Regions from separate parts of the Clostridium sp. DL1XJH146 genome, predicted to be linked through region 3. Evidence: predicted binding sites of a transcription regulator. Region 3 holds the regulator's gene; each other region holds the start of a gene.
What was found. Region 3 encodes Rex, which represses fermentation and respiration genes when NADH is low (regulators of the CRP and FNR family bind a similar motif). Its sites were predicted from a motif close to ATTGTTAANNNNTTAACAAT; they were not measured.
Positions count from the first base shown of each region.

Region 1: the regulator Rex is predicted to act here: its motif matches at 2,244-2,263, upstream of prdC (proline reductase-associated electron transfer protein PrdC).
Region 2: the regulator Rex is predicted to act here: its motif matches at 1,907-1,926, upstream of ACVHXK_RS04215 (acyl-CoA dehydrogenase).

Region 1 is NZ_JBTVVN010000008.1:57,070-60,680, forward strand. It holds gene prdA (D-proline reductase (dithiol) proprotein PrdA) at 1-743, opposite strand, end outside; gene prdC (proline reductase-associated electron transfer protein PrdC) at 922-2,208, opposite strand; gene prdR (sigma-54 dependent transcriptional regulator PrdR) at 2,552-3,611, opposite strand, start outside.
Region 2 is NZ_JBTVVN010000005.1:120,469-124,079, forward strand. It holds gene ACVHXK_RS04210 (electron transfer flavoprotein subunit beta) at 1-523, opposite strand, end outside; gene ACVHXK_RS04215 (acyl-CoA dehydrogenase) at 536-1,675, opposite strand; gene ACVHXK_RS04220 (MaoC family dehydratase) at 1,962-2,378, opposite strand; gene ACVHXK_RS04225 (acetyl-CoA C-acetyltransferase) at 2,548-3,611, opposite strand, start outside.
Region 3 is NZ_JBTVVN010000023.1:46,986-50,596, reverse strand. It holds gene ACVHXK_RS11970 (ABC-F family ATP-binding cassette domain-containing protein) at 1-772, opposite strand, end outside; gene ACVHXK_RS11965 (redox-sensing transcriptional repressor Rex) at 993-1,634, shown strand; gene ACVHXK_RS11960 (sulfide/dihydroorotate dehydrogenase-like FAD/NAD-binding protein) at 1,797-2,690, shown strand; gene gltA (NADPH-dependent glutamate synthase) at 2,690-3,611, shown strand, end outside.

The DNA of each region.
Region 1 (3,611 bases), on a different contig from region 3:
ACTCCTAAATCGCCTTCTTCTTTTGTTGCTATTGGCTGAATATCCATTATAGTTTCACTATATTCATTGTATCTTTCTGGAGTAATGATATCTAACTTAAGGTCTACTACTAATTCTTCAGAAGCAATTGCATCTTTAACTACATCTTCTCTTATATATAATATAGTTCCTTCAATTTTAGTTTCTTTTGCAAATTCAACTTTTTCTATTTTAAAGTGTCTTCTTTTTAAGCTTCTTACAATTTTTTCTTCTAATTTCTTTTCTTCTTGTGCAGGAGCTTCCCCAGCTACAACATTAGCTTGAACTGCAGGTGTTCCAACAACTCCACCAGCAATTGATAAAGGAATTTCTAAGTTGATATCTCTTCCTTCTCCAATGTGGATTTTAACTGTATTTCCAGCAAAACTTGTTACAGCTGCTATTGGTTCAACTGGTGCTACAGCTTCTACTGCTGGAGTTTCTTCTACAACTTCTTCTTCAGTTTCCATTACAGTAACACCCTCAAGTACATCAGTAGTTAATGCTGTTAAAGCATCTACAGTTACTTTCAATTTTGCACCTAAAACCTCACCGATTTTAAGACAATTTTCTGGTATTTCTAATAGACCTGATGCTTCTAAATCTGGTACAATATTGGGATCTTCTATGTTTGATGGTTCAATAACTGTTCCTGCTTCAAATCTGCAACATGTAATCGCTACATCATTTGCATGCTCCTTAGCAGTTTCTATTGTAATAGACATTTAATTTCCTCCTTGTTTTTTGCTTTAATCTTTAATATTGTTATTTTAAAAACTAATGTTTTTATAAAAACTTTTTGTTTATGTTTTAATGTGCAATTTGCAATTTACAATTAGCAATTAGGGAAGAAAATCATCCATAATTGAACATTGCAAATTGCACATTGCTAATTATGTTTTGCTAGTTATCTGTTTTTCTATAAAGTTTATGGCCAAAGGCCCTTAAAACGTGATCTGTACTATGGTATACGGGAACTCCTAACCTAGGAGCTACTTGCATGACTGTGTTAGTTCAATCCTGACACGTCCCAGTAAGTATAACCTCCGCACCTTCTTTTTTAAGATATAGAACTTTTTCTGCTTGGCCTGGACATGTACCAGGTTTATCACATCTATATCTTCCGTTAACTTCTACCATTCTTTTGCATTTTGTAGTAGCTATTACTTCTGCGCCCATAGCATTAGCAATTTCAGTTAATCTTTCTTCCTGAGCTCCACATTCACAAGCAATAACTCCAACTTTTCTTTTTTCTGTTGGAAAAGGCATACTTACTAATATTCCGCCTAAAGTTTTATTAACAGGTGTAGATTCTTCTCCATGTCTTCCTGTAAACGGTCCACCTGTTACGATTTCTCCGTGTGGTTCAACATATCCACCACATTCATTTATGAAATGTGATATTGGCATTCCTATAGGAACATCGAAGAATACTCTTCCTTCTCCAGCTTCTTTTAATCTACCACCTACAGTAAGATCCTTTGTAATAACTGGTCTTTTTTCTTCAATAGCTAAAGCTACATTTTTAAGTGTTTCTACATTTGAAATGATAGCATTTGCAGTTATTGGTAATGCACCCGGCTCTAAAACAATTCCTAAAAGTTCTCTAACGATAACTCTTTCATCACCTGCTGGATACATATTAGGTAAAAATTTAACTTCAATATTTTCTTCATCTTTACAAGCTTTAGCCACTGACAACAGTGCCTTCTTATGTATAGGCTTTATTGCAACAAAACCTTTTTCAGCACCTGTGATTTCCATCACATATTTAAGTCCTCTAATAACAATACTTGGATTTTCTTCTAATAGCATTGTATTATGATTTAATGTTGGCTCACACTCTGCAGCATTTACTATGACAGTTCCGCCTTTTAAATCAGTGTTGAATTTAATATGGGCTGGAAAACCTGCTCCACCTGCTCCAACGATACCAGCTTCTTTTATAGCTTCAAGGTTATTTTCTACGTCTTTAATTTTCATATATTCATCAGGTTGATTATCGTTAGCTTCAATTAAAATATTAAAATCATCTATACTAATAACTTTCCCTAAAACGCTTGAATGTATGTTAGCTCCTAATCCTTTAGGAATTGCTATCAATTGTCCCTTTTGAACTTCTTCACCAACTTTAACAATAGGTTCACATGGCGCTCCTACATGTTGTTTTAGTAATATAGAGATATTCATCATTTCACCTCCTTATGTAATATGTTCAAATTCAGTTTGTACTTTTTTTCACAATAGTATAGTAGCAAGTTACGTGCCAAAAAAATAAAACTGCATAGAACTTGCAGTTTATTTAGCAACAATGGCTAATTTACTTGTATAACTTTTTTTTATTAAGATAATTTTATTATAAATAATTTTTATAGAAAATGAACTTTTTGTCTAATTTTCGACTTTATTTTTATATGTATCCCTTTTTTCATTACGGCATCTCTATTCTGCCTTGTAGAGAACAAAAAACTAACATCTGTCTAATTTTAGTCACTTGTTAGTTTTTTGACACTTTTAATTTTATTTGAATTTATTAAATCTTATAATTATCAATTTTATAATATAATGTAGTCCTTGGTATGTTTAGCAACTCTGCAGCCTTTGCTTTATTTCCTTTAGATAACCTCAAGGCTTCTTTTATAAGCTCTGTTTCTAGTTTCTTAATAGATTCATTTAAATCAAGAGTATCATTTATCCCTGTATTTTTTTTATTTATTTCTTTAACCATATAATTTGGAATCAAATCACTAGATATTGTATTCTCTTTAGCTAATACAATTAAATTTTCCATTGTATTTTTTAATTCTCTTATATTTCCTTTCCAATGGTAATTTAATATAATTTTCATGGCTTCTTTATCTATTTTAGGAATTTCCTTATTATTCTTTTGAGATAACTCTTTTAAAAAAGCATCAATTAGTAAAGGAATGTCTTCTCTTCGCTCTCTCAAAGGTGGAAGATTTATTTCCACTACATTAATTCGGTAATATAAATCCTCTCTAAACTTTTTCTCTAATATCATTTTATTTAAATCTTTATTGGTTGCTGATATTACTCTTGTATCTATTGGAATATACTTATTCCCACCAACCCTTATAATTTGTTTTTCTTGTAATACTCTTAATAGCTTGGCTTGCATAAAAAGAGGCATATCTCCAATTTCATCTAAAAATATAGTCCCTCCCTCAGCCATCTCAAATAATCCTATTTTGCCATTTTTATTAGCCCCTGTAAATGCGCCTTGTTCATATCCAAAAAACTCACTTTCAAATAATCCTTGCGGTATGGCACTACAATTAACAGGTACAAAAAGGCCTTTTTCCCCACTATAATTATGTATTTCCCTTGAAAAAACTTCTTTTCCTGTTCCACTCTCTCCTGTAATCAATATTGTAGCTTTAGTTCTAGCAACCTTTTTAGCAATTTCAATTTTATCATTTATTTCTTTACTTCTACCCACAACACCACCAAAATCATTATTGGAATACCTTTTAATTTCTTCTTCTAAAAATTTCAAAGTATCATTTGCCTTCTGCAATTCACTAGCTAACTTCTTAACTTTAGAAATGTCTCTATCTGTACTTACTGCTCCT
Region 2 (3,611 bases), on a different contig from region 3:
TAATTAAGCATGGCATTTTAACTTTAAGTTTATGATATCCATCTTCAAATACTCTTTTTAAAATTAAACTATCTTCTTGAACTTCAAGTTCTTCAACATAACTAACTTGAGGAAGATTCAAGTGTTCAGCAACTTGAGGTCCAACTTGTGCTGTATCCCCGTCTATTGCTTGTCTTCCTGCAATAATCAAATCATAGTCTAATTTCTTTAGAGCTGCTGCTAAGGTTGTTGATGTAGCCCAAGTATCCGCTCCTGCAAATGCTCTATCTGTTACTAATATAGCTTCATCCGCTCCCATAGCAAAAGCTTCTATCAATGCTTCTTTTGCTTGAGGTGGTCCCATAGAAACTACTGTTACCTTTGCTCCTAATTTATCCTTTAATGTTAATGCCGCTTCAAGTCCACTTTTATCATCTGGATTGATAATGCTTGGAACTCCATCTCTTATAAGTGTTCCTGTTTTAGGATCTAATTTAACTTCTGTGGTATCTGGCACTTGCTTTATACAAACTACTATATTCATAAATACGCCTCCTTATCTAAGCATTCCTGCTGAAATGACCATTTTTTGAACTTCAGATGTTCCTTCATAAATTTCAGTTATTTTTGCATCTCTCATCATTCTTTCTACATGATATTCCTTCATATATCCATATCCACCATGTAACTGAACTGCTTTTGTTGTAACTTCCATTGCTGTTTCTGAAGCAAAAAGTTTTGCCATAGCTGCTTCTGCACCATATGGTAATTTGTTATCTTTACAATTTGCTGCTTTATAAACAAGCAATCTTGAAGCTTCTGTTTTTGTTTCCATATCTGCAAGCTGGAATTGTGTGTTTTGAAATTTAGCTATTGATCTTCCAAATTGTTTTCTTTCTTTTACATACTTAACTGTTTCATCAATGGCTCCTTGGGCTATTCCCAATGCTTGAGCTCCAATTCCAATTCTTCCACCATCAAGAGTTTTCATAGCAATTTTAAATCCTTTACCAACTTTACCTAATAAGTTTTCTTTTGGAACCTTGCAATTTTCAAATATTAATTCAGAAGTTGCAGAGCCTTTGATACCCATCTTAGCTTCCTTTTTACCAACAGAAAAACCTTCAAAATCTTTTTCAACAATAAATGCAGAAATTCCTCTTGTACCCATAGATTTATCAGTCATTGCCATAATTATATACACATCAGCATAACCTGAATTTGTTATAAATATTTTAGATCCGTTTAATATATAATAATCGCCTTCTAATACTGCTTTTGTTTGTTGTCCTGAAGCATCAGTCCCTGCATTTGGCTCTGTAAGTCCAAAAGCTCCTAATTTTTCTCCTTTAGCTAAAGGTACTAAATATTTTTGTTTTTGCTCCTCTGTACCAAATTCATATATAGGACTTGCACACAAAGATGTATGCGCCGAAAGAATAACTCCTGTTGTAGCACATACTTTTGACAATTCTTCAACAGCCATAGCATACGCTAAAACATCCCCACCTTGACCACCGTACTCTTTTGGAAATGGAATCCCCATAATACCGCATTTAGCCATTTTTTTAACAGTCTCCACAGGAAACATTTCTTTTTCGTCAACCTCTTCTGCTAAAGGTTCAACTTCATTTATTGCAAATTCTCTAAACATACTTCTTAGCATTTTATGTTCTTTACTTATTTGAAAGTCCACAAATATACCTCCTTTTATCTGTATTTTTATTTTTATTTGGCTATATTTTAAAGAGTTGTTAATTTAAAAAATAATGTTCAATTTGCAATGTTCAATTTGCAATTAATGTTGATTTTCTTCCCTTTGGTCAGAAAATCTTTAATTATTTAATTGATTAAAAGATTTTGCGTAGCAAAATCATCCTTAATTGCTAATTGAAAATTGCTAATTGATATTTTATTCCAAAACTGATTTGTTAATTTTCTAACATTAATGCCCATGACGTTTAATATGTCGAATATATTTATTATCTAGGTGGCATTACAGTAGCTACACCTTTCAATACTATATCGCCCTTTTGATTTGTACATATTGTAGTCAATTTTATTCTATTTTTTTCTTCAATCATTTCACTTACTTCAACTTCTGCCTTTATAGTATCTCCAAAATGAACTGGAGCCGTAAACTTTAATTCTTGTCCAAGATATATTGTTCCAGGACCAGGTAACTGAACCCCTAACACTGCTGAAACTAAACCTGCTGTAAGCATTCCATGTGCTATTCTACCCTTAAACATAGTATCTTTTGAAACCTCTTCATTAATATGTGCAGGATTTATATCACCTGTAATACCTGCATAAAGATAAACATCAGTCTCAGTTATAGTTTTTTGAAATGATGCTTTATCACCAATCTTTAATTCCTTAATTGTTTTACCTTTCATTTTGCTAATCCCCCTCTTTTTAACAAACTCTGTTTTAAAATATTTTTGATATTTATACTATTAGTTACAGAATAAAGTTTTTATTTTAATAATAGTATGAAATGTAGAGTGTACAATTCTAAAGAATACTTAAGTCCAGCGCCATAAAAGGTCGCCGGCTTGTATTCTTTTACTTTTCTCTTTCAACAACTATAGCTGTTCCTTGACCTCCGCCTATACAAAGTGTTGCAAGTCCATACTTAGAATCTCTTTTTTTCATTTCATGAAGTAGTGTAACTAATATTCTAGCTCCACTTCCTCCAATAGGATGTCCTAGTGCAATTGCTCCACCATTAACATTCACTTTTACCATATCAAACTCCATATCTTTTGCTACTGCCAAGGATTGAGCTGCAAAGGCTTCATTGGCCTCTATTAAATCTAAATCTTTTACTGTAATATTTGCTTTTTCTAAAGCTTTTCTTGAAGATGGTACTGGTCCATATCCCATTATTGCTGGATCTACACCTGCTGAAGCATAGGATTTAATTGTAGCTAAAATTTCTAATCCAAGTTCTTCTGCTTTTTCTTTAGCCATTAATATAAACATAGCCGCTCCATCATTTATACCTGATGCATTTCCTGCTGTTACTGTTCCATTCTTTTTAAAGGCTGGTCTTAATTTAGCTAATTTTTCTAAAGTAGTACCAAACTTAGGATACTCATCTTCTTCTACTATAATTGGCTCTCCTCTTCTTTGAGGTACTTCTACTGGAACTATTTCATCGTTAAATTTGCCACCTCTTATAGCCATTTCAGCCTTCACTTGGCTCTCGAAAGCAAACCTATCTTGATCTTCTCTAGTAATATTCCATTTTTCTGCTATATTTTCTGCTGTAATACCCATGTGATAATTATTAAATATATCCCATAATCCATCATTGATCATAGAGTCTACAATCTCACCATTACCCATTCTCATACCGCTTCTAGCCTGATTTAATAAATAAGGTGCATTACTCATACTTTCAGTTCCACCTGCTAATACTACATCAGCATCTCCTAGCATTATAAATTGAGCAGCCATGCTTACTGTTCTAAGACCTGAACCACAAACTTTATTGATGGTCATAGCTGGAACAGTTTCTTTTAACCCTGATTTTATTACTATTTGCCTTGCTACATTTTGTCCCTGTCCTGCTTGAAGTACATTTCCTATAATTGCTTCATCTATTATATCTGAACTTATTCCTG
Region 3 (3,611 bases):
TTTTTTCTTTTAAAGTGAGGTATTCCGTGTAGTTACCTTTATATATTTCAATTGTTCCACCTTTTAATTCTAAAGTTCTGTTGGTTATAAAGTCTAAGAAAAATCTATCATGTGATATTACTAAAATTGTACCCTTATAGCTTTTTAAATATCCCTCAAGCCATTCAATAGCTTCTAAATCTAAATGGTTAGTAGGTTCATCTAAAAGAAGTATATCGGGATTAATTAAAAGAAGTTTGCAAAGAGAGGCTCTCGTTTTTTGACCACCACTTAAAATATTAATATTTTTAGTATAATCATCTTCAGTAAATCCAAGACCTTTTAGAACTTTGTTGATTTCTGCTTTGTATGTATATCCACCTTTGTTTTGATATAATTCAGTTGTATCTGTATATTTTCTAATAATTTTCTGATGATATTTTTCATTATCAAGGTCATAAGGTTTTGACATTTCGATTTCTAATAATTTTAGATTTTTCTCCATATTTGTTAAATCTTCAAAAACCTTTAGCATTTCATCATATATAGTATTGGTACTTTCTAAAGTTAGATGCTGCGATAGATAACCTAATTTTTTATTTTTATCAACAAATATGTCACCACTATCAGCCTCTATTTTTTTTATTAAAATTTTGAAAAGTGTAGATTTACCGGCACCATTGGGGCCTACTAACCCCACTTTTTCACTATCATTTATATTAAAAGTGGTATTTTTTAGAATTTCATCTACACCATAGCTTTTTTTTATGTTTTTGCAGCTTAAAACTACCATTACATTCCCCACCTTACTCTTGCATATTAGTTTAATTAATATATATTATCAAATAGCTTGCATTTTTAATCATAAATATATAAAATCATATTATATAGTTTAACATTTAATAATGCAAAAAAATAGAGAATAAATATATCATATTTATTGTAATTGTAAATTTGTTATATTATAAATAGTTATTATTATTTTAATTTTAATTCTTAAAGGGAGTGCGCGCATGAATAAAAAAGAAAAAAAGAGCAATGTTTCTATGGCAGTAATAAGAAGATTACCTAAATATCATAGATATTTGCAAGAATTAATTAAGAATGATATTGATAGGATTTCTTCAAGAGAATTAAGTCAAAAAATTGGATTCACAGCTTCACAAATAAGACAAGATTTAAATTGTTTCGGAGATTTTGGACAGCAAGGATATGGATATAATGTTTCAGACTTGTATAGAGAAATTAGTATAATTCTTGGATTAGATTTTCAATACAAAACTGTAATAGTTGGAGCAGGTAATATTGGGCAGGCAATTGCTAATTATACTGAGTTTAACCGACTAGGATTTGAGTTAAAGGGGATTTTTGATGTTAATCCAAAACTAATTGGATTAAAAATAAGAGATGTTGAAGTTAAAGATATTGATAGTCTTAATGATTTTTTAAGTAATTGTGAAGTTGATATTGCGGTTATATGCGTTCCAGGAGAAAATGCTCAAAAGGTTTGTGAGATAGTTGTAAAAAATGGGGTTAGTGGGATATGGAATTTTGCACCGGTAGATATTGAAACACCGGAAAATGTAACTGTAGAAAATGTTCATTTGAGTGAAAGTTTGTTAACTTTAACATATTTATTAAAGCAAAAAATATAATAAGCTCCTAAAAATAGAGTTTTTTTAAGAACTTCACTTTACCTTTGTGAAGTTTTTAATTATAATATAAACTAGAGTAATTTTAAATCTTGTCATTAAGTCTACCCAATAAATATTTTAAGATTTCCTCGGCTATATATATAATTAAAGAGGTGAAAGTAAATGTATAAAATTTTAAAGAGACGAGAACTCGCTCCTGATTTATATCTAATGGATATAGATGCACCTAGAGTAGCAAAATCAGCACAGCCAGGACAGTTTATTATTGTCAAGCTAGACGAAAAGGGAGAAAGGATTCCTTTAACGATTTGTGATTATGATAGGGAAAAAGGTTCTGTCACTATTGTATTCCAACAACTTGGTACATCAACAGTACAGATGGCCCATCTTCAAGAGGGTGACTACGTTAGCGATTTTGTAGGACCACTTGGACAACCTTCAGAATTTATTCATGAAGATATAGAAGAATTAAAAAAGAAGAAGATTATGTTTATTGCGGGTGGAGTTGGAACAGCACCAGTATTTCCACAAGTAAAATGGATGAAAGAACAAGGAATTGATGTTGATGTAATAATTGGTACAAAATCAAAATCAACATTGATTTTAGAAGAAGAAATGAAAGAATATGCTGGGGATTTGTATGTAGCAACAGATGATGGTTCTTATGGATTCCATGGTCTTGTTACAAACTTATTTAAAGAGCTGATAGATAACAAAGGAAAGAAATATGATCATGTAGTAGCAATAGGACCAATGATTATGATGAAATTTGTGTGTCTTATGACAAAAGAATACGACATACCTACAACAGTAAGTCTTAATCCAATTATGGTAGATGGTACAGGCATGTGTGGAGCTTGTAGAGTAAGTATAGGAAATGAAATTAAATTTGCGTGTGTAGATGGACCTGAATTTGATGGACACTTAGTTAATTTTGAAGAAGCTATGAGAAGACAAACTATGTATAAGACAGAAGAAGGAAGAAGTCAACTTAAGGTAGAAGAAGGAGATACACATCATCACAAGGGTGGCTGCGGTTGCGGAGGTGACAACTAATGGATAGAATGCATAAAATACCAGTAAGAGAACAAGATCCTAAGGTTAGAAGTAGAAATTTTGAAGAAGTATGTTATGGATATAATGAGGAAGAAGCTGTTGCAGAAGCACAAAGATGTTTGAATTGTAAAAATCCTAAGTGTGTAGGTGGGTGTCCAGTTTCAATAGATATACCGGGATTTATTGAACATGTAAAGAAAAATGAATTTGAAGAGGCTGCAAGAGTTATTGCCAAGTATAGTTCTTTGCCAGCTGTATGTGGAAGGGTTTGTCCACAAGAAAGCCAATGTGAAGAAAGATGCGTCCTTGGAATAAAAGGAGAACCTGTTTCAATAGGAAAGTTAGAAAGATTTGTAGCTGATTGGGCAAGAGAAAACAATATTGATTTATCTGAAAAGGAAGAAAGCAAAGGTAAAAAAGTAGCTGTAGTTGGTAGTGGGCCTGCTGGACTTACTTGCGCAGGAGATCTTGCTAAAAAAGGCTACGATGTAACTATATTTGAAGCACTTCATGAAGCCGGTGGTGTTTTAGTATATGGTATACCAGAGTTTAGATTACCAAAAGAAAAAGTTGTTAAAGCAGAAATAGAAAATATTAAAAAGCTTGGAGTTAAAATTGAAACAAACGTTATTATAGGAAAAACTACAACAATAGAAGAGTTGATAGAGGATGAAAATTTTGAATCTGTATTTGTAGGTTCAGGAGCAGGTCTTCCTAAATTCATGGGAATTCCTGGTGAGAATTTTAATGGAGTTTTTTCAGCTAATGAATATCTAACAAGAGTTAACCTTATGAAAGCTTATAAAGAAGACTACCAAACACCTGTAAAATCAGGTAAAAGAGTAGCCGTTATAGGTGGTGGAAATGTTGCTATGGATGCAGCAAGAACTGCCCTTAGATTAGGATCTCAATCTCATATAG